Regions from separate parts of the Pseudoalteromonas sp. L23 genome, predicted to be linked through region 2. Evidence: predicted binding sites of a transcription regulator. Region 2 holds the regulator's gene; each other region holds the start of a gene.
What was found. Region 2 encodes MetJ, which represses methionine synthesis genes. Its sites were predicted from a motif close to TAGACGTCTAGACGTCTA; they were not measured.

Region 1 (11,193 bases), on a different contig from region 2:
TTTAATCTTTAAACACTGATGTGATAATGAAAAAACAATTATTTGGACTGGCAGTACTATCGTTGCCTATGTACGCGAAGGCTGATATTGCCATATTTTCAGAAGTACTTTTTGGTAAAGCCAATAATGAATTTTATGCCGAGCAAGAATCTGATTTAGGATATAGGCGTGCGTCATCCGCTAATTCTGATTCATGGGGGCTGAGGCTCGGTGTTGGGCTTACAGATCATTTAGCTCTTGAAATCGCACAGCATTTTCATGGTGAGTCACTAGCTGAATATTCCGTTCACGTTTCTAACACACTCTCTGGAATCTATCAAAACCCATATGACTACTCATATCGAGTCAGGTTTCCTATTGATACCGAATCTCTGAGGTTGGGGATTAAGGGAGAGATTGAGGTGTCTACCAATATTAATGCAAATATAAGAGTTGGAATGGCACATTGGCAATACAAAGATGTGATCCCTGCACAATTGGTTCCTACAGGCAGCACTAGTTCAGGTGATAGCGGTAATGATATTTATACCTCGATAGGTGTTGAGTATCGACTAACAGATAATCTCTATGTTGGTTTGGAATACTCTCTTTTGAATATTAAAGAATCAAAAGAATATGACTACACAGGCGTAGTTCAATATGAGCATAATTTGCACGATATATCCATGTTACTTGGTTGGGCTTTTTAATACGCTGATATTCATAGTAGAGAAAGGTTATTTTCAGAGCTGTATTTAGAGTGGGGCGAATTGAGCAATTCACCCCATCAATTTTGACAATAGAGTTTAGATGAACCGTCAGTGACGAAGTTATCTAACCTCAATAGGTATATAACCACTTACCAGCCGTCGTAACGCTTTCTACGAGATAAAAATAGCGTCAGGATCACACCGATAATAATGCCACTGATCCCGATGATGCCACCGTAAGTGAGCAACTGGTGTTGCTCTTTTTGGACTTTTTGCTGCTGTGCTAAACGCTCATCTTGTAGTTGCTTTTCAAGCCCTGAAATAGTGTCTTGAAGTGAAGCATTTTCAGCTAGCAAATTGGTATTGTTTTGCTGCAGCATTGGAAGCTGCTGCTGGGCGTCGTTCAGCGCCTCTTGGGTTTCCACCAAGGTTTGGTTAACCGCCTCTAATTGTTGCTTTAAACCTGGCTCCGTGGTGACAAATTTACTTTCTACCCAACCTTCTCTTGCTTTGTCGTCTTTAATTTGGACAAACTCGTCATTAGCGCCACTCAAAATAGTGATTGGCGTACCAGCATCAACAGAACCTAAAATTCGATAATTTTTACTTGGACCTGTATGCATGAAAATAAAAAGATTGTCACTAATATAGCCGTTTGGTGTTGCCGTGTTTACTGTGCTATTTTCGTCTGGCTCTTCGGCAAAGCTTATAAAGCTGGTGAAGAGCAGGCTCGCAATGATAAATTGCTTAAAGTTGAACATGCGTGGGCCTTTTATTCTTTGGGTCGTAAAGTTTACAAAATAGTAGGGATTTCGCGGCCTAATAGCAAGGCTTTGTTTATTTTGAATGGCGCGAAATAATTGATTACATAATGAAAATTGCAGCATTTAACGCAATGATTCGGTGTTATTAATCCGCTGACGTTCAGCGAAATTAGCCCGACTATCTATTGATTTAGCGCATATTTGGTGCACTTCTCATCGGATAAAAAGATTGCAAACTTAGCCTCCTTTGTATATTTTGATCCTCCCTTAGACAAATAGGTAAAACACTGCCCTAATGGACACTGAAATAGAACTGAAATTTTTGGTTTCAGATAATGAAGTTCCGCTGATCCCTGCACTCATCACACAGTTTGCAAAAACGGTCACTAACAAGCCTGCTAAAAACTTAACTAACGCCTACTTTGACACGCCAAATCGTGAATTGCGTGCGCTAGATATCGGTCTAAGAACGCGTTGTTGCAATGATGAATGCGAGCAAACGATTAAGCTTGCGGGAGAAGTTGTAGGAGGGTTACATCAACGACCTGAGTACAATTTACCTATTCAATCAGGACGTCCTGACTTGTTAGCGTTTGACGCGAATATTTGGCCTCACGGCATGCAACTTGAGTCTATCGCAGAAAACATATTCCCGATCTTCAGTACAAATTTCATTCGTCGAACTTGGTTAATCGAAACGGATTCAGGAACCAAAATCGAAGTCGTGTTGGATAAAGGGGAAATAGCAGCCCAAGGGAAGATGGAGCCAATCAATGAGCTTGAAATAGAGCTGATTGAGGGAAATAAAGAAGATCTTTTCTTATTAGCCGATCACCTAATTAAACAAGCTGGTATGCGCTTGGGACTATACTCAAAGGCCGCCAGAGGATATCGAATTGCCGATGATAAACCTCTAAAACCAAATAAGTTTATAGGATTTGTACCGCTCAAATCTCAGGTAACGCAAGAACAAGCGTTAATTGCGACAGTCAGTTATGGTATTCAGTTCGTCCAAAAACATGAGCAATGTTATTTTAATAAACCAAGTCTCAAGACGTTAAAACGTGTTATTGATGGAGTCTCGCTTATCCGCCACGCGTTTTGGTTGTTTGATGACATCGTTGATAAAAGCTCGACTGAGAGTATTCGCAATGAGTTAAAATGGTTGTTGTCAGAACTTGCTTGGGTCGAAAATGCAATTCATTTAAAAACCTACACCTCAAAGCGTCATGCTTATCATAAGAAACTTAATCAGTTTCCTGAATTGGCGCAGGTCATTACCGACTTGCAAGATGTTCAGCCGACACCGACGGACATTGAAGATTTATTTCATTGCACCCGCTATAACCGTTTGATCCTTTCACTTACTCGCTGGCTGGTTGATAGAGCGTGGCGTAAAAACTGGGATCAAAAAGCACTGAGTGCAGCAGAGCTACCTGTCACAGAAATCGCAAGCCAATTATTTGATAAAGACTGGCAAGAGCTGAAAAACTTGCTTCCACAGGATAAATCGCTTTCTGAAAGAGATTATTTACATGTGAGAATAAAGTTAGAAAACACGCTACTAAGCGGTAACTGTCTGGGCAAGCTTTACGATAAAGAAGCGCGCAAAGTGTTTAGAACGCCTTGGATTGATATCGTTTATGGTATTTATGAGCTAGAAACACTGGCGTATTTATATCAACTTTGCCAAAGCCAAAACGCAGACGAGCTGCAAGAAGTGCAGGCATGGCTTAAGCAAAAATCTGACTTTTTGATAAGTGCTATGGAGCAAAGTCGACAGTCTTCCATGCATAGCGAACCATATTGGTTCTAACCAGATTAAGCGGGGTTTTATCCCGCTTTTTTGTACCACTTCATTACAATCAATACTGCAAATATCAGGTGATGAACTAAACTTGGGTGTATCAATTCTGAGGTAGCCCAATGATCGATATTGACGATAAAGTGCTGAATGATTTGCGCGGCGGATTTAACTTACCTGCTAAGCCTGAAATATTACAAGCCTTACAAAATGAATTATCACAACCGGAGCCTGAGTTATTTACCGTGGCGGATATTATTGCGGCAGATGTTGGTGCGTCAGCTGCGGTGTTAAAGGTAATTAATTCACCCGCTTATGGTCTTGCCCGTACAATCACAGATATAAAACAAGCAGTGATGTTTTTGGGCGTTAACTGTATTACGCAGCTAGTGACTGGGTATTTGCTTAAAAATGCGTTTGAGCAGTCAAAGTGCTGTATTTCACTGCAGCAGTTTTGGGATAACGCTGCGGATATTTCAAAAGCGGCGATGGTGGTTGGACATCATTTGAAGGCGTCATTACCCATGGAGAATTTGCAGCTGCTCGGACTGTTTCATGATGCCGGGATCCCAGCAATGGCCGTAAAATATCCTGACTACGCTGAGGTAATAAAGCAGTCTATAGAGCGACCTGAGCAAACGCTTATTTACTACGAGCAGCAAAAGTATCCAGTGCCTCACACTGTGATAGGCTACTTTCTTGCGACGTCTTGGCACTTACCTAAAGAAATATGCCAGATGATTTTGCGCCACCATGACGTTAGCTATCTTGAAGAGCAAAAAGATGCGCAGCATGTGCAAACCTTTGCGGCACTTAAACTGGCTGAAAACCTCTGTTTTGAAGCAAAACACTTTAGAAGCGCAGCAGATTGGTATCTATTTAAAGATAAGGTGATGATTGAGCTTAATTTGCATGAAGATGAGTATCAAAACTTAAAAGATGATGTCGATGAAGTATTTATCGGATAGGGGATTATCCACAGGCATTAAAAAAGGCGCACTTGGCGCCTTTTTTACTTTTTGCTGCAGGGGATTATAGGCCTGCAGCCGCACGTAGTGCGTCAGCTTTATCTGTTGCTTCCCAAGGGAACTCTTCACGACCAAAGTGGCCGTAAGCAGCAGTAGGCTGATAAATTGGACGCTCAAGGTCTAGCATAGTGATTAGACCGTAAGGGCGTAAGTCGAAGTGCTCGCGGATAAGTTCGATCAAACGCGACTCATCAAGCTTAGCTGTACCGAAAGTTTCTACGCTGATAGAAGTAGGCTCAGCAACACCGATTGCGTAAGACACTTGGATCTCACACTTGTCAGCAAGGCCAGCGGCAACAATGTTCTTTGCAACGTAACGCGCTGCGTAAGCAGCAGAACGGTCAACTTTTGATGGATCTTTACCTGAGAATGCACCACCACCGTGACGTGCCATACCGCCGTATGTATCTACAATGATTTTACGACCAGTTAGACCACAGTCACCCATAGGACCACCGATAACGAAACGGCCAGTTGGGTTGATGAAGAACTTAGTTGCTTCAGTGATAAGCTCTGCAGGTAGTGTAGGCTTGATGATAGTTTCCATCACCGCTTCTACAAGGTCAGCTTGTGATACCGAATCACAGTGCTGTGTAGATAATACGACCGCGTCGATACCTACTGCTTTACCGTTTTCGTACGCGAATGTTACCTGAGACTTAGCGTCTGGACGTAACCAAGGTAGCGTGCCGTCTTTACGAACTTGCGCTTGGCGCTGAACTAGACGGTGTGAGTAAGTGATAGGCGCAGGCATAAGTACGTCAGTTTCGTTACACGCGTAACCAAACATTAGGCCTTGGTCACCAGCACCTTGCTCTTCTGGACGAGTACGGTCAACACCTTGGTTGATATCAGGTGATTGTTTACCAATCGTGTTAAGGATTGCACATGAATCAGCGTCAAAGCCCATGTCTGAATGTGTGTAACCAATTTCACGCACGGTCTTACGAGTTAATTCCTCGATATCAACCCAAGCGCTAGTCGTGATTTCACCACCAACCATAACCATACCGGTTTTAACGTAAGTTTCACACGCAACACGTGCTTTTGGATCTTGCTCAAGGATGGCATCTAGAACCGCATCAGAGATCTGATCGGCGATTTTATCCGGATGACCCTCAGAAACAGATTCAGAAGTAAATAAATGTTTAGCCATTGTATTTATGCTCACAAATATTGCGCTTCACAAACATCAGGAACAGCGCGAAAAATTAAGGGGCGTATTCTAACCAAAAAACCTAGGCATTGACTAGTTATTTTACGCCTAGACGTCCAAAATTGTGCAAACTTTTTTAATGGTCGGAAAAAGTCCGTCTGTACCCGTTTTTTTATGGCCTTTGCCGTTGCAGTTAGCCATATAAATAAGTAAGAATGGGCTCAAACCCCCGCGAAACACATTTAAAGGTAGGAGAATTCATGCCATCTCGCAAAGAACTTGCTAATGCAATTCGCGTTCTTTCCATGGACGCTGTACAAAAGGCCAAGTCTGGCCACCCTGGAGCCCCTATGGGCATGGCGGACATCGCAGAAGTACTTTGGCGCGATTTTTTAAAGCACAACCCAAGTAATCCTGAGTGGTTCGACAGAGATCGCTTTGTATTATCAAACGGTCACGGCTCGATGTTAATTTATTCATTGTTGCATTTGTCGGGTTATGACTTATCAATTGATGACATCAAAAACTTCCGTCAGCTACACTCAAAAACACCAGGCCATCCAGAGTATGGTTATGCGCCGGGTATTGAAACTACTACAGGCCCATTAGGCCAGGGTATTACTAATGCGGTAGGTATGGCGATTGCTGAAAAAGCATTGGCTGCACAGTTTAACCGTGAAGATTACGACATCGTTAATCACTATACCTATGCTTTTTTAGGTGATGGTTGTTTGATGGAAGGTATCTCACACGAAGCTTGTTCACTTGCGGGTACCCTTGGTCTTGGCAAACTGATTGCATTTTGGGATGACAACGGTATTTCAATCGACGGTGAAGTTGAAGGTTGGTTTAGCGACGATACACCAAAACGCTTTGAGTCTTATGGCTGGCATGTTATCGCCGGTGTTGATGGTCACGATAGCGATGCGATTAAAGCGGCAATCGAAGCGGCGCAAGCAGAGTCTGACAAACCAACCCTTATCTGTTGTAAAACGGTTATCGGTTATGGTTCACCAAACAAGTCTGGTAGCCATGATTGTCACGGTGCACCGCTAGGTGATGATGAAATCAAAGCAGCACGTGAATTCCTTGGTTGGGAGCACGGCGCATTTGAAGTACCGGAAGATGTGTACGCGAAATGGGACGCAACAGCACGTGGTCAAAATCAACAAAGTGACTGGCTGATTAAGTTCACTGAATACCAAATGCATTATCCTGAGCTTGCTGCTGAGTTTGAGCGTCGCATGAAAGGCGAGCTTCCAGCAAACTGGTCTGAGAAAACAGAAGCGTATATTGCAGAGCTTCAAGCGAATCCTGCAAACCCAGCAACTCGTAAAGCATCACAAAATGCATTGAATGCTTTTGGTCCAATTCTACCTGAGTTTATGGGTGGCTCTGCTGACCTTGCGGGTTCTAACTTAACACTTTGGGATCAATCTAAAGGCTTAACGGCAGAAGATGCTGCGGGTAACTATATCTTCTACGGTGTGCGTGAATTTGGTATGTCTGCCATTATGAATGGTATTGCGCTACATAGAGGCTTTATCCCTTACGGTGCGACATTCCTAATGTTTATGGAATACGCGCGTAATGCCGTACGTATGGCTGCATTGATGAAACAAAGAAGCATCTTTGTGTATACTCATGATTCAATCGGTCTTGGTGAAGATGGTCCAACACACCAACCAGTAGAACAAATGGCGAACTTACGTACTACGCCAAACCTTGCGAGCTGGCGTCCATGTGACCAAGTTGAGTCAGCAGTTGCTTGGCAGCAAGCTGTTGAACGCGCTGATGGCCCATCTGCACTTGTATTTACCCGTCAGGGCCTTGCGCAGCAGCCTCGTACCGCTGAGCAGGTTGCAGCGATTAAGCAAGGTGGTTATGTACTATCTTGTGATGGTGAGCCTGAAATCATCCTTATTGCAACCGGTTCTGAAGTGCAACTTGCAGTTGAGTCTGCGGATAAGCTTCGTGCAGAAGGTAAAAAGGTACGTGTTGTGTCTATGCCTTCAACGGACATTTTTGATGCGCAATCTCCAGCATACAAAGAAAGCGTACTACCAAGCTCAGTAACGCGTCGCGTCGCTATCGAAGCGGGTATTGAGGACTTCTGGTACAAATATGTAGGCCTAAATGGTGCTATAGTTGGTATGACAACGTTTGGTGAGTCAGCGCCTGCTGATGAGCTATTCAAGCTATTTGGCTTTACGGTAGAAAATATCGTTGAGAAGGCAAACGCATTGTTTGCATAATCAAAGAAAAGAAACAAAAAACCCATGCCATGCATGGGTTTTTTTATGCTTAGGGGTTTTGCTAAACCCCTTAAAGTTTTGAGACTGTTTCCTGCTCAAAGCTCAGGTTAGATAGCTAAACCTTAAACTGTTCTACCGATAAGCGTAACTCTTCGGCGAGTTTGGCAACCTCAGAACTAGAGATTGAGGTCTGGCTTGCGCCTTCAGCTGTTTGCTCTGCGATTGTTACAATCGATTCTAAACGTTCACTAATTTCCTGTGCTACTTGTTGTTGCTCATTCGCCGCGTTTGCAATCTCTTCACTCACATCATGAGCCTGAGAAACGGCTGCAGTGATAGAGTTTAGTGCTTCATTAGCAAGGTCGCTCTGAGTTACGCACGACTCCGCCTGCTGTTTGCCTTTCGACATCGCGCCTACCGCTTCTTCGGCACCGGCTTGTAAGGATTCAATCATTGCTTGAATTTCTTGAGTCGACTCTTGAGTTTTACTTGCAAGCGAGCGTACTTCGTCTGCCACTACAGCGAAGCCACGACCTTGTTCACCCGCACGCGCAGCTTCGATTGCAGCGTTTAGTGCAAGGAGGTTAGTTTGCTCGGCAATGCCACGGATAACATCCAAAATACTACCTATCGAAGCGCTGTCTTGATGTAGTTTGTTAATCACGCGAGAGGCTTCATCCACTTCTCTTGCGAGTTGCTCAATAGTGTGTTTGTTCTCATGTGAGATGCCTTTGACACGCTCCGCTTCTTTATCAGCATTTTTAATTTCCTGTAGTGCTTGATGCGCGCTGTTGCTTACACCGTGAGACGTGCTACTCATCTCAGTTGTAGCGGTAGCTGCTTGCTCTACCTGTGCCTGCTGATTCTTAATTGCTTGGCTGGATTCCGTAGTGATAGTCGATGTTTCTTCGGACGCTGCAGCAAGCTGCGTCGAACGAGAAATAATGCCAGTGATAAGTTCACGTAAGCTAGAGATTAGGGTGTTACAGCTTCTAGATAATTCACCAAACTCATCTTTTGCTGTGTCATCTAAGCGCTGTGTCATATCGCCACTGGCGACAATGTTTAAGACTCGATTTACTTCCGACAGCGGTTTTGTGATACGACTAACGGTAATGTAGGCAACACCAACGGCCATTAACGTTGCTACTATCATACCAATCCAAGTCCATAGGTTTGCTGTGCCTACATCGGCACGTACGCCTTGTTGTAAGTTAAAGGCGACTTGGCTCGCTTCAGAGAGTAAATCATCTAGCTGAGATAGGGCTGCTTTTGTGGTTTTTTCTGCATTGGTTAGTTCTTTACGTGTCTCGGCTATCGCATTGATCAAGCGTTTTTGATTTTCCGTGATGCTGTTGCTGCCAGTAACTGCATCTTTCAAATTAGTGTAATAGCCTTCGAGATCAGCAAACAAACTACTATCAAGCGCGCTAACGGGGCCACGCATCAAATCAATATTGCGACCTAGCTCTTCAACGAGGTAGCTTTGATCCCTACTTACGATTTCCAGTGTATTGATGTCTTCAACAGTAACAATATCATTGGCGCTAGTCACAACAGAAGAAAAGTTATTTTCTAAGTTATTTGCAGCTTGAAAAGCACGTTTGTCAGCATCTTCTAAGCCATCCAAATCAATGATATCAACCGTCACCATAGTCGCATCTTCTGCGGCAACATCGATAGTAGATAACTGCTCTTTTAATTTGTCCCGTAACGAAAGCTCAGTTGTTTTCTCGTTTACCAAGCTGTTCATGGCTTTTACGAACGCATCATAACTTTTGCCAACATCACGACTGCTTGAGGCCAATTTATTATTAGCGGCAACTACCTGCTGCAGTTCTGAATAGGTTTTGTCAAAGATCTTCTGGCGCTCTGCAAATTGCTGTTTTAGCGTCGCCAGTTCAGTCTCTGAACGTGCATAAAAACTTCCCTGAGCCATTTTGCTCATTAAAGTGAACTCTACTTGCAGAGCAGAGCTTTTAGAGAGTGCTGGTAAAGACAGGTTATTAACCTGTTGAGTTGAGTTGTCAATGTTTGCAATTCTTAATAAAGAATTGCCCCCGATAAGAAGAAGCAACAAGGTGATGGTAATAAAACCACCCCAAATACGTTGGCTAACAGTCAAATTCATAGCTGTCCTACAAAATTTACAAAGCAATACGGATACTTATCGGATTTATTGCGGATAAGTTAAGTATTTTATAGCAGATGTGACAAAAAATTTCAGTAAAAAAGGTCGGATTACAAAAAATAGCAGCTCAACGGATAAAAAGTATAAGCTTCACGTTTTCTTCGAGTGTAGCTTAGTTTAATAAAAGTTAAAGTAAGTGCTTACCCTAACGTTGATTTAGGGCTGTTATAGAGGTTAGCTATGCTGGTACTTTTCACCACTGTTGATATTTATCATCGTCATAGGACCTCCCCACACGCAGCCAGTGTCTAAGGCTATAATATTTTTCTTGTTGGTTTCGCCTTCCAAAGCAGCCCAGTGGCCGAAAAGTAGGGTAGTGTCGGCTGGTGTTTGGCTGAGCTCAAACCACGGAGTGAGACCTGCCGCATCTTTTAGGCCAGATTTGTTCTTAAGATCCAGTTCGCCATTTTGTTTTAGAAAGCGCATTCGAGTGAAGACGTTAACAATGGCTTTAAATTTATCTTGTTCACTGAGCTTGTTGTGCTCAAGTCCTGGGTGAGCACCGTACATATTGGCGTAAAACTCAGGGGCTTTTGTTGATTGATAAATGGTTTCGGCAAAGCGTGCATATTCTAGCGCTTGCGTAATATTCCAGCTTGGATGAATACCTGCATGAGAAATAAAAGTTTGCTGTGTTTCAAGCCAAATAGCGAGGGGCTGTGCACGTAATAAGTCAGCATATTTTTGGCATTTAGGGCTGGCAAAAACCGCATCTAATTTATCTTTTGGGTTCGGAGCGACACCCAAAGCAAGACATGCTAAAAAGTGGAGATCGTGATTGCCGAGTGTAATGCTAATAGAGCCAGCGTGTTGATAGAGAAACTCTAGGCAAGCAAGTGAATCGGGTCCTCTGGCGATGATGTCACCGACAAAGTATAAATGGTCTTGGCTTGGGTTAAAGTTGACTTGATCGAGTAGCCCGATGAGTGGAGTGAAGCAGCCTTGCAAGTCTCCAATTGCGTATTTTGCCATTTATTACCTGTGGTTTTTTATAACTCAATGTTTTTATTCTGATGTCTAGCATGTATGAGGAACGCGGGGTAAGCCCGCTTCCGCAAAATAAAAATGGTATTAATGCAAAATATTTGGACAGGAAAGTCTAAATACATTGATTGGCGCTTTAAACTCAGTGCCAAACTCATTACGCATTAAATAAAACCCTTCCATTGTACCAACGGGAGTATCGAGCACCGCGCCGCTGGTGTACTGATAGCTCTCGCCAGGACGAATAGTGGGCTGCTCACCAACGACACCTTCACCTTCGACTTCAGTCTCTTTGCCATTAGCGTCGGTAATGAGCCAATAG
Region 2 (11,193 bases):
CAGACACTTTGCCATTGCTTGCAATTTCAAGCGCACCAGTATAACGAAGCGCTGCGTCATTCGCTGTGGCCTTTGCATAGTGTGTCGCATAAAAGTCATCGAGTTGCTGGCGATTTTCTAAAAACGTTTGCCATGAACCCACGCTCAATGACTCAGGCATTAACGCCTCTAATTCAATATCGTCAAGCTCAAGTTCAATGTCTAACTCTCTTGCTAAGATCAAAAGCTTACGCTGCATATCACGGCCAGATAGATCTTCGCGCGGATCGGGCTCAGTAAAACCAAGTTCTTGCGCCCCGAGCACTAGCTCAGAAAATGCTTCAGAACCATCATAGCGACTACACAGCCAAGATAAAGTGCCGGAAAAGACGCCTTCAATTCTCACCACTTCATCGCCACTATTTTGCAGATCAGCCAACGCAAAGTTAATGGGTAGACCTGCGCCAACACTGGTGTTGTAACGCCATAACAGGTTACGCTCTTGTAACTGCTGACGCAGCTTGGAGTACCAACCTTGTTGTGCCGTGCCGGCATATTTATTAGCGCTGATCAAATGGCAGTCATGTTCAACAAACTGCGGATACAACTCGCTGAAACGCTCGCTCGCAGTAATATCGACCACCACTTTATGCTCGTAATCTAGCTCTTTAATACGAGTGAATAGCTCTGCTTCATTATATTCGATGGCCTCATTTTGCCATTGCTGTTGCCACGATGCTAAATTCAACCCGCTTGGACAGAACAACATTTGCTTAGAACGCAGTAAGCCAACCAACTTAAGATCAAAGTGCTCACTCAGCTTAGCGACTTGGTTTTTGCATTGTTCGATAAACACTTCACCCACATTGCCAACACCAGCTACAATCACAGCAAGCTCTCTGCCTTTATTGACCAAACGTTCGTGCAATATAGCAAGTAGATCGCTATCAATTGCTTGATCGGTTAACACTAAGCTGTAATGGCGCTCTTGCAGCACAAAACGGGTGACAATCGCATGTTCATCCAATAATTCCAGAGCTTGCTGATGTAAGCCAGCAACATCCTGACTTGGGGCAACAATAGCAAAGCCTTGTACTTGCGACTCAATAATATTGGCTCGCGAATCCAGCGCTTTAATCACAACATGGCTAAACTCAGATGGCACCAGTAAGTGTGCCTCTCCACCTTTAACAAAATGATGAATACTATGCTGAATAAGCTGGCTTAGCTGTTTCACTTCACCACTTTTTAGCTGCTCAACGCGTAACAGGTCAAGTTGTCCAAAAGTGGTAATAAAGCGCTTCTCTTTGCTATAGCCTGCCTTTACTATCTCAGTGCCAAGTGCATCGGCGTCAAAGCTGCTGCGAACTTGCAGTTTTATATCGGTATCTTTAAGTGGAGACAGCGTTTTTGCATGTAGTACTGGATTACCTAATCGTGCGAGTAATTCAGCTTGGCCACGACATACCTTTGTGTATTTTATGGCATTGGCGACTTTACGTGGATCAGTGCTGAATACACCCGTTGTATCCGTCCAAATTGATACTTGAGCCGCATCAAGATAACTTGCCAACAAAGTCGCGCTATAGTCACTGCCATTTCGGCCTAAAGTCACCGTTTCACCTTGTGCATTTGCGGCAATAAAACCGGTAACGATATAGATAGCGTGATCATCAATTGCGCGATAGCACGCTTCTTTGTTATGGGCGTGTAGTAACACCCCCTCTTGTTGTACAAATAACGTACGAGCGTCGATAGCTTTGGCTTCGATACCTTGAGAACTTAGGTAGTTTGCTAATATACGAGCCGACCATAGCTCTCCATGTGCAAGTAAACTCGCGTAGTGAAGATGCTGTTCTTCTCGTCCTGAAGCGATTGCTTGCAGCTCATTGACAAGCTGTTTGAGTAACACACTGTGTTGTTCACCTACAAACAGGGCATCAATTAATTCACGTTGATGATTTTCAACTTGTAATAAAACATCGTTGAATGCGCGAACATCTTGCTGCTCAAAGCTTTGCCATAACTTCACTAGGGTATTCGTTGTTTTTCCTGCAGCAGAAACCACAACACTGTCACCTAGTTGACATTGCTCTAACACTATCTTGGCAACCGCCTGATAACGCTCTGGCGAGCTTAAACTCGAACCACCAAACTTATGTACTACTTTTGCCATTTACTCACCACAACGCTACTGTATGTGCAGGCGTTAATTTGAATGACTTAGCATCATCACTCGCCTGACTTTCATCAATACATGCAAATCCCGCTTCCAGATCTGCAATGAGATCCTGTGCATCTTCAATGCCTACAGAAATACGAATCAACGTGTCGCCCACTCCCGCTTCTAAACGTGCTTGCGGATCCATACCCGCGTGTGTCATCGTCGCTGGATGACAAATAAGACTCTCAACCCCACCTAAAGATTCTGCCAATGAAAAGTGCGTTAGAGACGTTAAAAACTTCGCAGATGTTTGCAGATCGCCTTTGATATCAAAGCTCACCATGCCACCAAAGCCGAGCTGTTGTTTTTTCGCAAGTTCGTGTTGAGGATGCGACTCAAGGCCAGGGTAATAAACTTGGCTAACATACGGCGACTTTTCTAAATATTCTGCAATAAGCTGAGCATTTTCTTGATGTTGGCGTAAACGCACATTTAAGGTGCGCAGTCCACGTAGGGTAAGGTAACTGTCAAAAGGTGCACCGGTAATACCGATATTATTCGCCCACCAAGCTAACTCATCACCCAATTCCTGTGTACGCGCGATCACCGCGCCCCCCACTACATCAGAATGACCATTGATATATTTAGTGGTTGAATGCACGACGACATCCACGCCAAAGGCAATGGGGTTTTGTAATGCAGGAGACAAGAAGGTGTTGTCAGCGGCGACCAAAGCCCCCACAGCGTGTGCTGCATTTACGACAGCTTCTATATCCGTTAACCGCAAAATTGGGTTACTTGGTGTTTCAATCCAAACTAATTTAGGTTTGATCTGCTGCAGCTGCGCAAGACTTTCAGGTTGCGTGAGATCCAAGACTGTTAATTTGAGCAATCCACGCTTTGCAAGCGATGTAAACAAGCGATAGCTACCACCATAGCAGTCATGTGGAATAACCAGCGTATCGTCATGGTTAAGCAGTTGAGTTACTAGGTGAACGGCAGCCATGCCAGTGGCGGTAATAATACTACGAGCACCACCTTCAAGTTCGGTAAGTGCCTGTGCAAGCACATCACGATTAAAGTTACCGCTGCGGCCATAATCGTAGTCGCGTTTGGTATCAAAATCGGCAAAAGAATAGGTGGTAGAAAGGTAAAGCGGTGGCACTACTGCCCCATGCGCTTTATCAGCTTCTATACCGTGACGCACTGCTACCGTCGATTTATTAACTTGACTCATAAGGTCACCTAGATAGTTGGATGTTTAGACGTCTAAAAGGTTAGAGCAACAGAAACCAGAAGTCAAAACATTTATACTGCTAAATGGCTAAATAACTAGTATTTGACTATCTTTTTTAAACCGATAAAATTTCGCCACTCTAGGCGTTGCTAATACGACTGAGTTATTGAAAACTATGGCAGAGATTCTTCTATCTCGCTATGGCGGATTAGTTTATTCATCTATTTGAGTTTGGGATTTATCTTTAATTCGTAAGGTTATCCCTATATTCATGCGGTTGGTGAATAATGTAGACCAGAACCCAGTCATATTGGCATTGATGTAACTGAGGCAAGTACACAATTATGGCAAAATGGAACGGTGAGTATATTCACCCATATGCAGAACACGGTAAGAAAGCAGAGCAAGTAAAAAAGATCACGGTGAGCATACCTCTGAATGTACTCAAAGTGCTAACTGATGAGCGTACACGTCGCCAAGTGAATAACTTACGTCATGCCACGAACAGTGAGCTTTTATGTGAGGCGTTTCTACATGCCTTCACAGGTCAGCCACTGCCGAGCGATGAAGACTTGAGAAAAGATAATCCAGAGCGTATTCCTTTAGAGGTAAGACAAATAATGGAAGAGCGCGGTTTGGAGATCCCAGAAATAAACGAAGAGTGATAACTGCTCTTTCGCTCTGGAAATACAGACACAAAAAAAGCCTCAATCGAGGCTTTTTCATTTGAATAATACCAATGGTACTATTCCATATATCCAGCTGGCATATCGATTTGTGCCACGCCTGATTCAATTGCAGCTACCGCTACCGCTTTTGCGATACGAGGTAACAAACGTGGATCCATTGGTTTTGGAATAATATACTCAGGACCAAACTCTAGACTATCTACGTCAGCCGCTTTTAACACTTCAGCAGGTACAGGCTCTTTCGCAATCGTTCTAATTGCTTCAACCGCTGCAATCTTCATCTCGTCATTGATAGCGGTTGCGCGTACATCAAGGGCACCACGGAAGATAAACGGGAAACACAGTACGTTATTTACTTGGTTTGGATAATCCGAGCGGCCTGTCGCCATGATCAAATCATTACGTGCACCGTGTGCAACTTCAGGGCTGATCTCAGGGTCTGGGTTAGAACAAGCGAATACCACTGGCTTGTCAGCCATTAGCTTTAGATCCTCAGCAGAAAGTAAGTCTGGGCCAGAAACACCAACAAATACGTCCGCATCCGCAATCACGTCTTGTAACGTACGCTTATCCGTGTTGTTTGCAAACAGCTCTTTGTATTCATTTAGGTCATCACGACGAGTATGGATCACGCCTTTTCTGTCCAGCATATAGATGTGCTCACGTTGGGCACCGCATTTGATCAGTAATTCCATACAAGCAATAGCGGCTGCACCCGCGCCAAGACACACAATAATCGCATCATGAATATCTTTACCTTGGATTTCCAACGCATTCAGCATACCCGCAGCGGTTACAATTGCAGTGCCGTGCTGATCATCATGGAATACAGGAACGTCACAACGTTCAATTAGCGCGCGCTCAATTTCAAAACACTCTGGCGCTTTAATATCTTCAAGGTTAATACCACCAAATGTGTCTGCGATATTTGCCACAGTATTGATGAAGTCTTCAGTGGTGTTGTGCTTAACTTCGATATCGATTGAATCAAGGCCCGCAAAACGCTTAAATAATAGTGCCTTACCTTCCATAACAGGCTTTGACGCCAAAGGACCTAAGTTACCCAAGCCAAGAATTGCCGTACCATTACTGATCACCGCAACCATATTTCCTTTACCCGTGTAACGGTATGCATTCGCCGGATCAGCCGCGATTTCACGTACTGGCTCTGCAACACCTGGGCTGTATGCAAGTGCCAAGTCTTTTACGGTCTCGGCAGGTTTAGTGAGTTCAACACTGATTTTACCTGGAACGGGCTTCTCGTGATAATCTAGAGCTTGTTGACGAAAGTCTGTCATGGCGCGATATTTTCCTACGAAGTTAATGTGAGAGTGTGGTAAACGTTCGCATTCTGAATGTTGGCAACCTAGCTAGCTGGTTACAGCAACACACAGTGCGATTAACTATATGAGCGACGACATTCAACCACTCAACAAGCGTATGTGCTTTGCTGTCGCGGTATGTCAATAGGACATATAGTTAATCGACCGTATTCACACAATACCGAGTTTTGCTCATTATTCAAGTAAAATCAGGTCTATCCACTAGCATGGTATTTTCTATACTTTTCCGAGAAGATAAGCTCAATTTTAAGAAATATTTCACAAATAAAATGACTAAAACTTAAAAAACAAGACGCTAAAACCAGCACAGAATGTATAAAATTAGCACAAATGTACACCAACTATAAAAACAATAAGAAAATAGCAACTTAACTAACTTTAACGTCAAGATACCGACATTTAATCGCAATATACTGACTTTAGTTTATATTAAGTGCTCATACCTGATAGTATTTACTATATGAGCTTTGATTATTTTCACAACTTAAGCTCGTAAATGTTCAATATTTATCTGCTAAATAGAGTTTTTACTCTACCCAAGAGATCAGTAAAGTTTTGCTGCCAAACTGGCAAGTTTTTTATTTTAGAAGAATAAAAGACACAATAAGACGGGATGACTGACGGTCTATCTGCTGATGCAGAATAGGATGTATAAATCGAGAAGGTATTTTCAAACAGGCACAAAAAAAGCACCCTAAAGGTGCTTTTTTCGACTAGACCAACAAGATTACTTCTTGCTGCTAAGTGCACCGAAACGCTTGTTAAAGCGATCTACACGGCCACCTGTGTCAAGGATCTTCTGCTTACCAGTGTAGAACGGGTGACATGCAGAACATACGTCTAGGTGAATATCTTTACATAGCGTTGAACGAGTTTCGAACTTGTTACCGCAAGAGCACGATGCAGTGATCGTCTCGTAATTAGGGTGAATACCTTCTTTCATAGCAACCTCTAGTTAAGGCCGTATCGCTCTCCAAACCCGAAGTCTGGCACCATACGTAGTTATACAAAAATGTGGACGCGTATTTTAGTGCTTAACTGAACAATCTACAAGCAATATTTCAGAGTTTTTTATCACCGTCGCAGAGTACGTTTTCAATTCGTACCACCTTAGGTATATACTTCGTCACTGCGCTCACTTTATGGAATTGTAATACATGCTCATTCTTGAAGTAGCTTTAAAGCTGCCACTGCACCGAACATTCGACTATTTGCTAGCACCAACCATGCAAGTTGAAGCAGGAATGAGAGTCACCGTCAATTTTGCCAACCGTCGCTGCACTGCGATTGCACTTGCTAAAAAAGACGACACCGATGTACCAAAAGAAAAGCTCAAGCAAATTATTGAGGTGTTGGACGAGCACCCTGTCTTTAATCAAGCACAACTTAGCTTCTTACACTTTGTCTCTCAGTATTACTGTCATCCAATTGGTGATACCTTATTCACAGCACTACCGGCGGTACTCAGAGATGGAGGAAGCCCAGACAAAACTCAGATCCCCATCGTCAGATTAACGGAAAAAGGGCAGAAACTACCAACACTGCGAGCCAAAAAGCAACAAGCGCTGCTTTCCCAATTATATGAAGGTGGCGCAATAAAATTAAGCGAACTCAAAGCGCTCGGATTTGCTAGCCAAACAATTAAAGCATTGGAAGAAAAAGCGCTTATCTCACAATCTATTGAGCATGATAGTGATTGGTCGCAAAACGAATTACAGCTAGGCGAAAAGCCACGCCTAAACGACCAGCAAGCGACTATTTGCAGCGCCGTTAATGCACAAGTCGGTTACCGTACCTTTTTAATCGAAGGTGTAACGGGAAGTGGTAAAACCGAAGTCTACTTACAGAGCCTTGAAAACATAATAAAAGCGGGTAAACAAGCACTGATCTTGGTGCCTGAAATTGGACTCACACCGCAAACAGTCAACCGCTTCAAAAAGCGCTTTAATAACCTGCCCATTGATTTATGGCACTCAAATCTAACCGATAATGAGCGCCTACATACTTGGCGTCGCGCCGAAAAGGGTCTGAGCGCTTTGGTTATCGGTACTCGCTCGGCCATTTTTTTGCCATTTCAAAATCTCGGCATGATCATCGTTGACGAAGAGCACGACAACTCGTTTAAACAGCAAGAAGGCCTGCGCTATCACGCCAGAGATCTCGCTGCATTTCGAGCGCATCAGGCACACTGCCCTTTGCTTTTGGGAACAGCAACACCGGCATTAGAAACATTACACAAAGCCATTACCAACAAATATCAACTCGTCACACTGAGTAAACGAGCGCAGACCCAGCACGACAACCAATTTCACCTTGTCGACATGAAAGGTCAGCCAGAACAAGGCGGGTTTTCACCAATGAGTTTACATTGGATGGAAAAAACACTCGCTCGCGGTAAGCAAGTTATGGTGTTTCTAAATCGTCGGGGCTTTGCACCAACATTGATGTGTCACGAATGCGGATGGCTTAATACCTGTAAACATTGCTCTACCAGCGCCACGTACCATAAAAACATGAACCGCTTGGTATGCCATCATTGTGGTGAACAGGACTTTGTACCGAGACAGTGTCCAGATTGCGGCAGCACCCAAATCATGCCCACAGGGCTTGGTACAGAACAACTCGAAGGCTTTTTAAGCGAACGCTTCACTGATATTCCCGTTACTCGCATTGACCGAGATTCTACGCGCCGTAAGGGCAGCCTTGAAAGCGCCCTTGAAGAAATTAATCAAGGTGGCGCGCGAATTCTGGTCGGCACTCAAATGCTTGCCAAGGGCCACCACTTTGCCGATGTCAGCCTTGTGATTATCTTGGATGTGGACTCAGGACTTTACTCTTGTGACTTTAGAGCAACCGAGCAAATGGCACAGCTCATTACGCAAGTTGCTGGACGAGCCGGACGTGCCGGTGAAGCGGGAGCCGTGTTATTGCAAACGCATTTTCCAGAACATCCATTATTGCAAGATTTAATTAATAATGGTTATGGCGACTTCGCGCGATATGCCTTACAAGAGCGTGAAGAAGCTATGCTTCCCCCCTTCGCACACTTAGCTATCATCCGCGCCGAGGCAACAAATATAAATACAGTATTGCGCTTTTTGTCGGATTTGGTTCCAGCTACCCCCTATCCTGGTATACAATTGCTGGGTCCAATTCCAGCACCACTTGAACGAATAGCTGGAAAGTTCAGATATCAATTACACATACACGCACAACAACGCACTGTGCTGCGGGACTACCTTTCGCAACTTGCGCGCTATATCGCTACGCATGAGTCTGCCAATCGAGTACGCTGGAGCATAGATGTTGATCCAATGGATAGCTATTAAAATCAAATAACCTATGGCACAGCACGATTACATCAATAAGAAACCTAAAGGCAAGGGGAAAGACAAGCCAGAAAAATCGGCGAAATTTCCTGTTATTGCTGCTATTTTTGCATTTCTACTAATCGGAGGGTTTGCCTACGGTCTTTGGTTTATAAAAACCAATGCCGATCCTAAAGAAGTAGAGCAAGCCAAAAACCCACACCCAGTTGCCGAGCAAAAGGTTAGTAAACCAAAGCCTCGCCCACCTGAGTTCATTGAAGAAATTAAAAATCATGAAATCAAGGTCGAGGTTAAAGAGATCGAGAGCAAAGGTCCCTATCAAATGCAGTGTGGTTCATTTAGAACCCATAGCCAAGCCGAAGCCATGAAAGCCAAAGTTGCGTTTGCTGGATTAATCGCGGAGATCCGTCGTACCGAAGGGAGTAACGGTGTCTGGTATCGTGTCCGTCTTGGCCCCTACGATACCAAGCGTTTAGCAGAAAGCGATAAAAACAAATTGCAGCGCGTTGGGATATTTGGCTGCGGGATTTGGGGCTGGACTTGATTTTTATAAGTCCACCCATATTTCCTACTAATCTAGAGTTACACGGGCACAGGCCCAGATAAGGATTACTATGACTACCATCGTTAGTGTTCGTCGCGATGACAAAGTGGTTATCGGCGGTGATGGCCAAGTTTCGCTTGGTAACACAGTTATGAAAGGCAACGCACGTAAAGTACGTCGTCTATACAATGGTAAAGTACTGGCAGGTTTCGCTGGCGGTACAGCTGATGCATTTACATTATTTGAACGCTTTGAAGCAAAGCTAGAGATGCACCAAGGCCATCTCACTAAAGCAGCCGTAGAAATGGCAAAAGACTGGCGTACCGACAGAGCATTAAGAAGGCTTGAAGCCCTACTTGCGGTAGCCGATGAAACCGCCTCGCTTATCATCACAGGTAACGGCGACGTGGTGCAGCCAGAGCATGATCTTATTGCTATCGGCAGTGGTGGTAACTTCGCACAGGCGGCTGCAACCGCACTACTTGAAAATACCGACTTAAGTGCGAAAGAAATCGTGGAAAAGAGCCTGAAGATCGCCGGCGATATCTGCGTATTTACCAATAATTTCCAAACTATCGAAGAATTGTAATAGGACTCGTCATGACAGCTATGACTCCAAGAGAGATTGTGCACGAGCTTGATCAACATATTATCGGTCAGGACAAAGCCAAAAAAGCCGTCGCGATTGCACTGCGCAACCGCTGGCGTCGTATGCAGCTTGATGAAGAGCTGCGTGCAGAAGTTACACCCAAGAATATTTTGATGATCGGCCCAACGGGTGTAGGTAAAACTGAAATTGCCCGCCGTCTAGCAAAGCTTGCTAACGCACCATTTATCAAAGTAGAAGCGACTAAGTTCACCGAAGTGGGTTATGTTGGTAAAGAAGTTGAAACCATCATCCGCGATCTAGTCGAAGTTTCTTTTAAACTAACACGTGAACAGCAAACCAAGAAATTCAAATTCCGCGCTGAAGAAGCCGCCGAAGAGCGTATTTTAGATGCACTTTTGCCACCAGCAAAAGACGCTTGGGGTGAGTCTCAGCCAAATGAAAACTCGTCAACACGCCAAGTATTTCGTAAGAAACTACGTGAAGGTCAGTTAGACGACAAAGAAATTGAGATCGACATCGCAGAAACGGCGCCTCATGTTGAGATCATGTCACCTCCTGGTATGGAAGAAATGACCAGCCAGCTACAGAGCATGTTCCAAAACATGTCGGGTGACAAGAAAAAGAACCGTAAGCTGAAAATTAAAGAAGCACTTAAGCTATTGATTGAAGAAGAAGCTGCAAAGCTTGTTAATCCAGAAGAGCTTAAAGAGCAAGCTATTGAGTCAGTTGAACAAAACGGTATCGTGTTTATTGATGAAATCGATAAAATTTGTAAGCGCGGAGAATCTTCTGGCCCAGATGTTAGCCGTGAAGGTGTACAACGCGACTTACTACCACTTATCGAAGGTTCAACCGTTAATACTAAACACGGCATGGTAAAAACCGACCACATTTTATTTATCGCGTCAGGTGCGTTCCAAATGGCCAAGCCGTCGGATTTAATCCCTGAACTACAAGGTCGTTTACCTATTCGCGTTGAACTAGAAGCACTAACTGCGGGTGATTTCAAACGTATTCTAACTGAGCCAAATGCATCTCTTACAGAGCAGCAACAAGCGCTACTGAAAACAGAAGACGTCACTATCGACTTTACCGATGACGCTATCACTAAACTGGCTGAAGCTGCATATCAGGTCAACGAGAAAACTGAAAACATCGGTGCGCGTCGCCTTCACACTGTGATGGAAAAACTGATGGAAGAGATTTCATTCGATGCCAGTGAAAAGGCCGGTGATACCTTGACAATTGATGCCGCCTACGTTGAACAGCATTTAGACATGCTTGTTCAGGATGAAGAT
Region 3 (11,193 bases), on a different contig from region 2:
GCATAGGCTGAGGCCAGTATCCACTGCAACTGAGATTGAAAAAGTAAAAAACGTGTGCCGAGTGTATCTCTCAGCCCAGCCTGAGCTAAATCAATTGAAGTTGCAAAATCGCCACTTTGTAAAGCCACTCTGGCACGCTGCACTGCCGACATAATCCGCATTCTTTGGTTTTGAACCAAATAACCCGCATTGTCTAATTCATCTAGAATTTGCTTGGCTGGTAAATATTCCCCGAGCTGTAAATGAGCCCAAGAACGCGTCAGCTTTAACTGCGCAAGCGTCTCCTGCCGAATGCCTGAAATCTCTGGTACGAAAGAAGACTTAAGCGCTAAACGATAAGCGCCCTTATCCATATTCAAGCGCGACTGCCATAAACTGATATCGGCTTTTACCTGGGCATTATCATCAATTTGCTCAGCCAGCAATGAGGCTTTATCTAAATAGCGCTGCGCTAACTCATAGCTCTCTAAGTCAATATCAAGGTGAGCGATGGCGAGATAGGTGTTTGCCTTTAAAAATGTATTATTATCGGCTTCGGCCAACTGCAACGCTTGTTGGTGCAAGTCCAAACCATCCTCAAACTCACCAAAGTGTTGAACTATACTACCCTCTAACAGTAATGCTTTGATTTGCAACGGCTTATTACCTTGCGCACGCGCTTGCTCTCGAAGAGCTCTGATGTCCGGTAATAAAGACAAGTCATAATCTTGTTCAGCCGACATTTGTAGCGCATTTAAGTTGCGCTGTATTTGTTCCGATGATTCGTAAGCAAAACCACAAAATGTAATTAGCGCACTTACCAATATGCAAAGCGATACCACAGCTGGCTGCATTAGTCCCCCCCCACCAGCATTTCAGCGTTAGCCACCTGCCAATTCGCCACTTTTTTGTTGATAAAACCAGATTCTGTCAATGCCCGTTTGATCACGCCTCGTCGTTTAAGTATTTTTAACCCACGATTGAGTGCCGCAAATATTTGCACGCCTTCAGGATGATTTTTACTGACGACAAAATGCCGAGAGTCTGGCAAGACAACCTTAATATTTTCGATTGGGACATATTCTTTACCTTCAAAATTTAAAGTTAAAGAATCACTCACGCTAAAATTAATCAACATAGTGTCGACGACATCACTTTCTACCATTGCCAACATAGTTTCCCACGGGCCAATAAAGCTCACCATGTGTAAATCTGTATTCATCAAGGCACGCCAATCCACTTCCCATTGCGGGTTAGATACCACATTCAGCTGCCGAAGCTGTGAAAGCGGCGTTTGCTGCAGTGCGACATTACGCTTGGTGACGTAAAGCCCAGCTTCGTAATCTCCTACTTCAACAAGCGGATCTGAGATAAATAATGAGCCGCGATAGTCCACGATATTTTCATGCCAAACACTGCGAGCAAGGATTAAACTTTCCCCAGCGATCAGATCGGAAAACTCTAAAATATTCACCGAAGGTTTTGGATTAAATACAACTTTGCGCGTCTCACCACCAAGAAACAAGGCCTGCTGTAGTAACACCATTTCGATGATTTCAATATGCGAACCTTTGGTGGTTGGAAAAAAAGAATCAACGTCTAAAACGTCACGACCAGCAAGAAAGTGCTCATAACGCTGACTGAAATTTTCGCTACTGATAATGTCAACAACCAGCTGATTGCTCCCCCAACAGAGATTGGAAATAAAAAGGAGTGAAAACAGCCACTTCATCTTCATTGTTGAGTAAAGCCTTATTATTAACAGTTATTCAACTCAGTATACTTGAATTTAGCGTGCTCTGTTAACTACTAAACAACATATTCTAATGAATTTGGATTTGAAATTTATCAGCTCGCCAATAAACGTTAAAACTCACAAAGTGAAAGCAATGAAAAGCCCAGCTTAACTTAGGGCCTGTTTATCTTTCAAGTTTGTTTTTGCAGCAGTTTGATTGGTATTTATACAAGGCAGAGCCTGCGTAGCATAGTTGCTCTATGTGAGTCAGGCGATAACAAAGTAGAAATGCCAATCAAGCGCTGCCCTTTGGGTTCACCTGAGTACGCTTTGTTCATTGTTGCTCAACTTTTGCCTAGATTACTAGGCGGCAAGTCGAGCGTCGCGACCAAAACATACTCAGAAGAACAAAAATCAAACAGCAAAGGTCAACAGGCCCTAGTCTTGAATTAAGTTAAGCTAGGCTTCAATTCAGCTATTATGCCGTTTCATATCCTAAGTTAGGACCAAGCCAACGCTCCGCTTCTTCTAGCGACATCGCTTGACGCGCAGCATAGTCTTCTACTTGATCTCTTTGAATACTGGCAACGGCAAAGTACTTAGAATCTGGATGTGAGAAATACCAACCCGACACCGCTGCTCCCGGCCACATGGCGTATGAGCTAGTCAGCTTCATACCGATACGGTTTTCGACATCTAACAACTGCCAAATTTTTTGTTTCTCGGTGTGTTCAGGGCACGCTGGATACCCTGGCGCAGGACGGATCCCTTGATAGTTTTCACGGATAAGTTCTTCGTTACTTAGCGCTTCATCCGCTGCAAATCCCCAGTACACTTTACGCACTTGCTCATGTAAATATTCAGCAAATGCCTCGGCTAAGCGATCTGCGACCGCTTTAATCATGATCTTGTTGTAGTCATCTTGCTTGGCATCAAATGCATCTGCTAAGTCATCTTCTTCAAGACCACCAGTGACGGCAAATGCACCGAAATAATCAGGTGTGCCTTTAGGTGCAATATAATCCGACAAACAATAGTTAGGGAAATCGGTTTTTTCGGTTTGCTGACGCAGCTGACATGACGTAACCAAGACTTCGCTGCGCGACTCATCGGTATAAATTTCAATATCATCACCCACGCGGTTAGCAGGGAACAATCCAATCACACCCAGTGGCTGTAAAGTGCCCGCTTGTTCTAACTGATCTAACATGGCATTGGCATCATGAAACAGTTTTTGCGCCTCTTCACCAACCACTTCGTCTCGTAGAATACGTGGATATTTACCGGCCAATGACCAGGTCATAAAAAATGGCGTCCAGTCAATATAATCACGTAGCGTTTTAATGCTCACGTCTTTAAACTCGGTGATCCCCAACTTATTTGGCACCGGTGGCGTGTAGCTTTGCCAATCAAGTTTTACCGCATTATCGCGCGCACGCGCCAAAGTAACCGGTTTTGAACGTGGCTTTTTGCGCGCCTGCTGCTCCCGTACTTTGACGTATTCGTCCGCTGTTTTTGCTAAAAACTCTGGCTTTTGGGTTTTACTTAGCAGGCTAGATACCACACCAACCGCACGACTGGCGTTATTGACGTAGATCACACCTTTATCGTACTGAGGTTCAATTTTAACCGCCGTATGCGCTTTCGATGTGGTTGCACCACCAATGAGTAGAGGAATATCAAAGCCGCGACGCGTCATTTCTTTCGCAACATGCACCATTTCATCAAGGGATGGCGTAATAAGGCCAGACAGACCAATGACATCAGCGTTTTCGTCAATGGCCGTTTGCAGAATTTTCTCTGCTGGCACCATCACACCCAAGTCCACGACTTCGTAGTTGTTACATTGCAGTACCACGCCCACAATGTTTTTGCCAATGTCGTGTACATCGCCCTTAACCGTGGCCATGATCACTTTACCGTTACTAGAGCCTTCTTCTTTTTCGGCCTCAATGTAAGGGTCAAGATAGGCAACCGCGCGCTTCATCACTCGAGCAGATTTCACCACTTGAGGCAGGAACATTTTGCCCGCGCCAAACAAGTCGCCAACCACGTTCATGCCATCCATCAGTGGCCCTTCAATCACTTGAATTGGCTTATCAAACTGTTGGCGACAGGCCTCGGTATCCTCGTCGATAAACTCGGTGATCCCTTTAACTAAGGCGTGCTCCAAGCGTTTTTCAACTGGCCAAGAACGCCACTCTAAATCTTCCTGTTTTTCGGCTTGCGCCATGCCCGAGTATTTAGGCGCGATCTCAACCAATCGTTCGCCAGCACCGGCGTCGGTATTGAGGATCACATCCTCAACGGCATCACGGAGCTCTTTTGGAATATCGTCATACACGGCTAACTGACCGGCATTGACGATCCCCATATCCATGCCTGCTTTAATCGCATGGTAAAGAAACACAGAGTGGATCGCTTCACGCACCGGGTTGTTACCACGGAATGAGAAGGATACGTTAGATACACCCCCTGACACTTTACAGTGTGGCAGGTTTTGCTTAATTCTGCGCGTGCCCTCGATAAATTCTACGGCGTAGTTATCGTGTTCTTCGATACCCGTAGCGACCGCGAAAATATTAGGGTCAAAAATAATGTCTTCAGGTGGAAACCCAAGCTCGTCAACCAAGATTTTGTAAGAGCGCTGACAGATCTCAAACTTTCGTTCTGCGGTTTCCGCTTGACCAACTTCATCAAATGCCATCACCACCACAGCAGCACCAAAGCGCTTGATGATTTTGGCTTGGTGGATAAATGGTGCCTCACCCTCTTTTAAGGAGATTGAGTTTACAATGGCTTTACCTTGAATACATTTCAGACCCGCTTCAATGACTTCCCATTTAGACGAGTCGACCATGATGGGGACTTTAGAAATATCCGGCTCTGACGCTATCAGATTAAGAAACTTCACCATCGCAGCTTTTGAGTCCAACATGGCTTCATCCATGTTGATATCGATCACTTGCGCGCCGCTTTCAACCTGCTCTCTGGCAACATCCAGCGCGGTTTCGTAATCTTCTTCTAAAATTAAGCGCTTAAATTTTGCCGATCCCGTTACATTGGTACGTTCACCGACATTGGTAAATACTGCTGTTTGTGTCATGGTGAATTCCTAATTTAAGTTACAGGCTTCAAGACCTGCCAAACGCATCCGCACTTCGATGTTAGGCAAGCTACGCGGCTGGGTTTGCTCAAGGCCTCTCGCGAAGGCGCGAATATGTTCGGGCGTGGTGCCACAGCAGCCGCCAACAATATTGATAAATCCTTCATTGCCCCAATCGATAATCTCTTTTGCCATGTCATCGGCTTCTAGGTCGTATTCACCAAACTCGTTAGGAAGCCCTGCGTTTGGATGTACAGAGGTAAAGGTCTCACAAACCCGTGACAGCTCTTCTACATACTGTCTTAATAAATCTGGGCCTAGCGCGCAGTTGAGGCCAATAGAGATTGGCTTAATATGACGAATGGAGTTATAAAACGCCTCGGTGGTTTGCCCTGAAAGCGTGCGACCGGAAGCGTCGGTAATTGTGCCCGAGATCATAACAGGCAGAGTGACGCCCGCTTGCTCGAACGCTTCTTCTACACCGTAAGACGCGGCTTTGGCGTTGAGCGTATCAAAAATCGTTTCAATCAAAATAAGGTGCGCACCGCCTTCAATAAGGGCAAGCGTTGATTCGACATAGGCTGCAACCAACTTGTCAAAAGTGATATTGCGAAAACCAGGGTCGTTTACATCTGGAGAAATCGAACAGGTTTTTGACGTTGGGCCAAGTACACCTGCCACATAGCGAGGCTTGCTGGGATCTTTGGCGGTAAATTCATCACATACCGCACGTGCAAGCTTCGCCGATTCAAGATTAATCTCGCGACTTAGGCTTGCCATGTCATAATCTTCCATCGAGATGGTGGTGGCGTTAAAAGTATTGGTTTCAATGATATCTGCGCCAGCAGCTAGATAATCACGATGGATCTGTTTGATTATCTCAGGCTGCGTCAAACTTAGCAGATCGTTGTTGCCTTTGATAAGGACATGCCAATCTTTAAAGCGCTCACCACGATAGTCTTGTTCTTCTAATTTGTGCTTTTGGATCATGGTTCCCATTGCACCATCTAAGATCAGAATACGTTGCTGCATTGCTTGCTTAAGCTGCTCTGCTATTTGCTCACCGTTTACGGCTACATTATTCGGCATAATTGTTAGTCCTTACATCTTGGCTAACTAAGTTAATATCATAAGGTGTGGTTTGGTAAACATAGTAGTTTAACCAATTTGAGAATAACAAGAATGCATGGCTTTGCCATGTCTTAGATGGACGTTTGCTGGTGTCATTCTCAGGAAAATAGTTCTCAGGCTGCGGTGCGTTGGCCATTTTTTCACAGTCACGATGGTATTCTTTTTGTAGCGTATCGGCGTCGTATTCAGGGTGACCGGTAATATAGACTTGGCTGCCTGAGTGATTTTTAATTAAGTAAGCGCCCACTTTTTCAGAGCCTGCTAATACCACTAGGTCTTTACACGCATTAATTTTATCGATGTCGATGTGGCCGTAGCGTGAGTGTGGCACCAAAAACTCATCATCAAAACCACGAGTGAGCGCCCCGTGGTCAAAGTAACAGTGGTGTTTGAATACGCCGCAAAGTTTGTCATTTTTGAGCGCTCGCTTTAACCCATAATGGTGATACAAGCCAGCATGTGCGGCCCAACAGGAAAACAGGGTTGAAGTAACATGGTGCTCAGCCCAATCAAAAAATGCTTGCAATTCCTGCCAATACACCACATCGTCATATTCAAGATGCGCCAGCGGCGCGCCAGTGACGATCAAAGCATCATAGTTTTGATCTTTCACATCCGAAAAATAGCGATAAAACATATCTAGATGTTGTTCTGAGTTTTCAGAGCTGCGGTGGGTGTCTAGTCGCAACAAATCAACATTCACCTGCAAAGGGGTATTTGCCAGTAATCGGATAAATTGCACCTCAGTCTCCACCTTATTCGGCATCAAGTTTAATATCGCGAGCCGCATTGGGCGGATCTCTTGAGTTGATGCACGACTTTGTGGCATCACGAACACATTTTCATGACGCAATTGGGCAATGGCTGGGAGTTCGTCGGTGACGGTGATTGGCATGCGCTGCTCCAGACTAATCGAATGGCATTATTATGGACAAAAACTAGAAAATTTCAACCTCTAGATGTATGGACGTCTAAACATTAGTGGTAATAATTTGATTCCTTACCTCTCACTGATTATTTCAATTTATGTATACTTGCCACCATATTAATAAACACAAGAAACTTGAGATTTATGATTGGTATTGGCGAAGCAGCAGCGATTGCAGCGGCTGGGGTATGGGCTGGCTCAACCATACTGTACAAACGATTTAGCCATCACCTTAGTCCATTTGAGTTGAACGTCAGCAAAGGCGTCATCGCTTCAGCTTTGATGATCTTGTGTTTGCTCATCGCAGGTGATGCAATGTACCCGACCTTACCCTCGAGCTGGGGCTGGCTGATAGCAAGTGGGGTACTGGGCATAGCGATTGGTGACAGTGCCTACTTTGCCGCACTTAGAAATATAGGTCCTGCTCGCACTTTGGTTATTGAAAGTCTTGCACCTGCCATCGCGGGGATCTTAAACATTGTGCTCCTTGGTGTTTATCTCAGCGCATCCGCTTGGCTCGGCATTGCAGTGACAACCGTTGGCGTGATGCTGGCGATTAAGCCAAGTAGAAGCCAGCCAGTATTAGACAAAAAACATTATCTCTTGGGAGTCTGCTTTGCACTCACGGCTGCCATTTGCCAAGCTGCGGGTATGGTGCTTTCCAAAGGTGCGCTAAATAACGAAAGTATTAGTAGTTTGTGGGCGGCACTTATCCGCTTGGGATCCGGCACCCTATTTGTGGCCTTTATTGTTGTTTATTTGAAATCACAAAGCCTGTTTAAAGCACTCACACTTAAACAAATCGACGGTAAAAACTGGTTATTCATTGCAGTGTTTTTTGGCACCTTTATTGGACTGTGGCTACAGTTGATTTCCGTTAATCATACCGATCCCGCTATCGCACAAACCATCTTTGCAACGGCACCGCTCATGGTGATGACGATTGGACTACTGCGCAGAGAAGCGATTACTAAATCTATGATGTTTGGAGGCCTAATTGCTTTGGCTGGGGTATTTTTATTGCTAAAAGGATAGCCAATATCACACTTAATATGTGTGCATATTGGCCTCTATCTAATGAGTTGTATGCAACCGCCTGACCGTATCAAGTGCAATCTGGTCATACTGATAAATTTAAACATTTGGTGCTAACCAGTTGTGAAATCTCAAAAAGTAGTCTACCTAAGATTTATTAAAGGCAGACACGACTTTTTGTTATCACTATATTAATATGTAAAAACAATGTATCTAGACTAATATTTATGCCTTTGCTTGCTTTGTTTTTCGCATTACTGCTCGTTGTGTTACCGGCGCATGGTTCAGAATGCCCAAGTGCTAATAATGCTAACCTCACAAGCCAAATTTTGTCTTGTAAGCAACATCTTGAAACGCTTGAACCCAACGGTGCTCAAGCTTTTGATGCACATCTTGAGCTTGTGAGCTTGTATCGTCGAGCGGGTGACATAAAGCTCAGCAATCAAATACTGGATGAGTTGATGGCATGGAAGTTAACCACACTTCAGCGCTTTCAGGTGTTAAGACAAAGTGGTATTAATCGTTACCGCCAGCGCAATTATATTCAAGCGCTGGAGAGCTTCCACGAAGCGCAAACGCTTGCGGCTAAGTTGCAACAAAACGAACTCCTGGGTAAATCGGCAAACGATTTAGCTAATGCTTATCAGGCACTCGGAGATCTAGATACCGCCCTTACTTTATTTTTAGAAAGCTACCAAATAGCGAAAGCAACAAATGACCTGCAGAGACAAGCGATCACACTTAATAATTTAGGGAATGTGTCGAGGGATATTAATCAGTTGGATGATGCCATTCTCTCATTTCGTCAAGCCCATGCGCTCCACCAACAAGCCGGCGACCAGGTCAAAGCGAACCACACCTTGCTAAGCATAGCGGAAGTCTTCTACAAAAAGCGCGACTACAACAAAGCAACTGAAATCATTGAAGATTTACTTCAACCTTTGACACAAAGTGGCGCCTATACCCAATTGTCTCGAGCCTATTTATTATTGGCCGAAATTGCCATTGCTCAAAATCATATCGCTCAGGCACAACAGCAACTTGCTTCATTTAAACGTACTCGGCAACTAATTCAACACGGTAAAGTGGATCAGCGAGCACTGCTTATTGAAGCCAAACTCAAGCAGCTTGAGGGCGATAACCTAACTGCACAAACGTTACTTAAACAGGGACTTGAAGCACATAATCAGCAAAATAGTCAGCTTACCGAATTATTTTACATTGCCTTATTGCAGTCCCAGCTACAAACACACGCTTATAAAGAAGCAGTAGAGACCGCACAGCGTTATAATGACATGCTTAAAAGTAGTCGTGTACAGAGTGAAAACCTTTATCAATTTCGCCTTCAAAGCGCTAACGTCTTGACCGCGCCTAAGCGCCAAACAGAGACAAGCATGTTGTCTCATGTACTCGTCGGGTTTATCACATTTTTAGCAGGTGTTTTGGTTACTTACTGCTTTATTCGCAATACCGCCCGCGCCGATACTCATGGCGTGCACAGTAAACATACGAGCATTGATGAACAGGCCGCTAGACAATTAATGGTTGAGGTAATGACACTCACTTTGACGCTTTGGGAGCAAAGTAGTGGCAAAACTCGTGTCGAATTAGCGGAAGAAAGCAAAGTGTGGAAAGTGAATATCGATGATGGTCGCTTACGAGTGCGCACTCTTGAACGCTATCTTAATATCAAAACGCTGCCCAAAAAGCCGCGTATTCGAAATATTGTTACCACGGCACAATATGTACTCACTCAATGCCAAGACGCTAATTTCGATACTGCGCCCCTTTCTCAAAAAGTTGCACAACTGGAGCAAATCATAGCGTGCTCCAACGCTACTTGATATCTACAACAAAGGGGCTTTTGCCCCTTCTCTAGTTATCCGTCGCGGTCTCACATAAATAGCATGCTAAAGTCACGCCCATACCGGCATCATACTCTTGGTGATGACGGTCTCCTTTGAATTCAAAAGGTCCTTCAAAGCGTGGATACACTGTCATATCAGGTTTTAGGCTATTACTAAAGCCTTTCATATTATGATGTAGAGATTGACACATTTTATTACCCATATCATAAGCAAGTCGCCAATCATCAAACTGGCCACAATCTAGTCGTGGTGTAATACGACCAGGAATACTCTGCTTAGGACTGGTACAAACGTTACTTCCTTCACTATGTAAATATTTAAAGGTGCCAGCAGTTAATGTCATTTTACCTAGCAAAATCGTTTGCCGCTTTGGACATTTCGCCCCATCAGCAACTTCGAGCTGCGCTATCATTTCTGGGCTATGGGCTTGTACAAAGCTCGCAATCAAAGTTGCTCCCAATACTACTATTACTCGTCTCATAACTGTCTCCTTATTGGTTATGACACCGTTACTCGATTGCGAATGTACTCACGCTGAGACTCCAATAACGGCGATAGCAAAATCCTGCCTCAAGCGAATATTGATTGCAGCAAAAGTTACGGGGCAATTGGGTAAATTCGGGTAAAAATATAAGCAGACCTTTGATATTTAAGTTTTTATTTACCACAGCTTGATATCAAAACTTACCTAACCCAATGCGTCCGTTTAATATCAAAGGTTTTACCCAAGTTGACCCTAACTGGCCCTACAACCTCCTATTCAATCGCTGAAAAAGTTTCCAACATCACAAGGCAAGTTAACAATGCATGAGGCATGTTGACTCAGCACAACGATGAAGGAATAGAAAAATGAAACAGAGAAATTTCACCCCAAAGTTAGTCAGCCTAGTTACCAGCACGTTGTTACTGGGTAGTATTTCGCTACAAGCCGCAGAAGAATATGGAGAAATGGCCCCCTCTCAAGTAAGCCCAGAAGCGTGGCAAGCCATTTCAAACTGGTCTCAAGACCGTGTTTCCTTGCTTGAATATATATCTGACAACGACGAAGAATATGAATTAGACCGCTATGTCGATAGCTTGATCCGCGACTATCGAGATGGAGAGATGCTAAGCCAAGCAAAAGCTTTAGATCAAAACGTGTTATCAGCATGGGAAAATGCTTTTACCGAGCAAACGCCTGAAGATAACTTTTTCTTTACTCGATATCTTATTCAATTTAAACCGACGGTATTCGAAAAATGGACACAACAGCAAAAAGTGCCAACGCTCAGCCAACATTTAGAGCGAAATGCATCGCAGCTTTACAGCACTTGGCACAAGGAGTACGCAGCTCCTAAACGTAAAGGGCTCTCGGTACTTGAATACGATAGGACGCTACCGTCAGATACTCTTGCCGAATTAAAAGAATTGC

Region 1: a site for MetJ is predicted at 5,543-5,560, ahead of metK (methionine adenosyltransferase). Genes of this name have one in related genera too.
Region 3: a site for MetJ is predicted at 6,908-6,925, ahead of metA (homoserine O-succinyltransferase). Genes of this name have one in related genera too.

What each region holds. Positions count from the first base shown of each region.
Region 1 covers NZ_JAKKCW010000001.1:675,458-686,650, reverse strand. Annotated here, with positions in the region: gene L3V43_RS03105 (outer membrane beta-barrel protein) at 27-689, shown strand; gene L3V43_RS03100 (TIGR04211 family SH3 domain-containing protein) at 839-1,450, opposite strand; gene L3V43_RS03095 (CYTH domain-containing protein) at 1,749-3,269, shown strand; gene L3V43_RS03090 (HDOD domain-containing protein) at 3,380-4,225, shown strand; gene metK (methionine adenosyltransferase) at 4,290-5,441, opposite strand; gene tkt (transketolase) at 5,702-7,696, shown strand; gene L3V43_RS03075 (methyl-accepting chemotaxis protein) at 7,812-9,827, opposite strand; gene L3V43_RS03070 (symmetrical bis(5'-nucleosyl)-tetraphosphatase) at 10,062-10,859, opposite strand; gene apaG (Co2+/Mg2+ efflux protein ApaG) at 10,959-11,193, opposite strand, start outside.
Region 2 covers NZ_JAKKCW010000006.1:261,062-272,254, forward strand. Annotated here, with positions in the region: gene metL (bifunctional aspartate kinase/homoserine dehydrogenase II) at 1-2,155, opposite strand, end outside; gene metB (cystathionine gamma-synthase) at 2,160-3,380, opposite strand; gene metJ (met regulon transcriptional regulator MetJ) at 3,725-4,045, shown strand; gene L3V43_RS12675 (malic enzyme-like NAD(P)-binding protein) at 4,126-5,367, opposite strand; gene rpmE (50S ribosomal protein L31) at 6,140-6,355, opposite strand; gene priA (primosomal protein N') at 6,570-8,741, shown strand; gene L3V43_RS12690 (SPOR domain-containing protein) at 8,755-9,285, shown strand; gene hslV (ATP-dependent protease subunit HslV) at 9,356-9,874, shown strand; gene hslU (HslU--HslV peptidase ATPase subunit) at 9,886-11,193, shown strand, end outside.
Region 3 covers NZ_JAKKCW010000015.1:42,688-53,880, forward strand. Annotated here, with positions in the region: gene L3V43_RS19670 (GGDEF domain-containing protein) at 1-833, opposite strand, end outside; gene L3V43_RS19675 (hypothetical protein) at 833-1,717, opposite strand; gene metH (methionine synthase) at 2,193-4,820, opposite strand; gene L3V43_RS19685 (homocysteine S-methyltransferase family protein) at 4,830-5,909, opposite strand; gene metA (homoserine O-succinyltransferase) at 5,899-6,846, opposite strand; gene L3V43_RS19695 (DMT family transporter) at 7,024-7,914, shown strand; gene L3V43_RS19700 (tetratricopeptide repeat protein) at 8,142-9,758, shown strand; gene L3V43_RS19705 (hypothetical protein) at 9,790-10,263, opposite strand; gene L3V43_RS19710 (hypothetical protein) at 10,632-11,193, shown strand, end outside.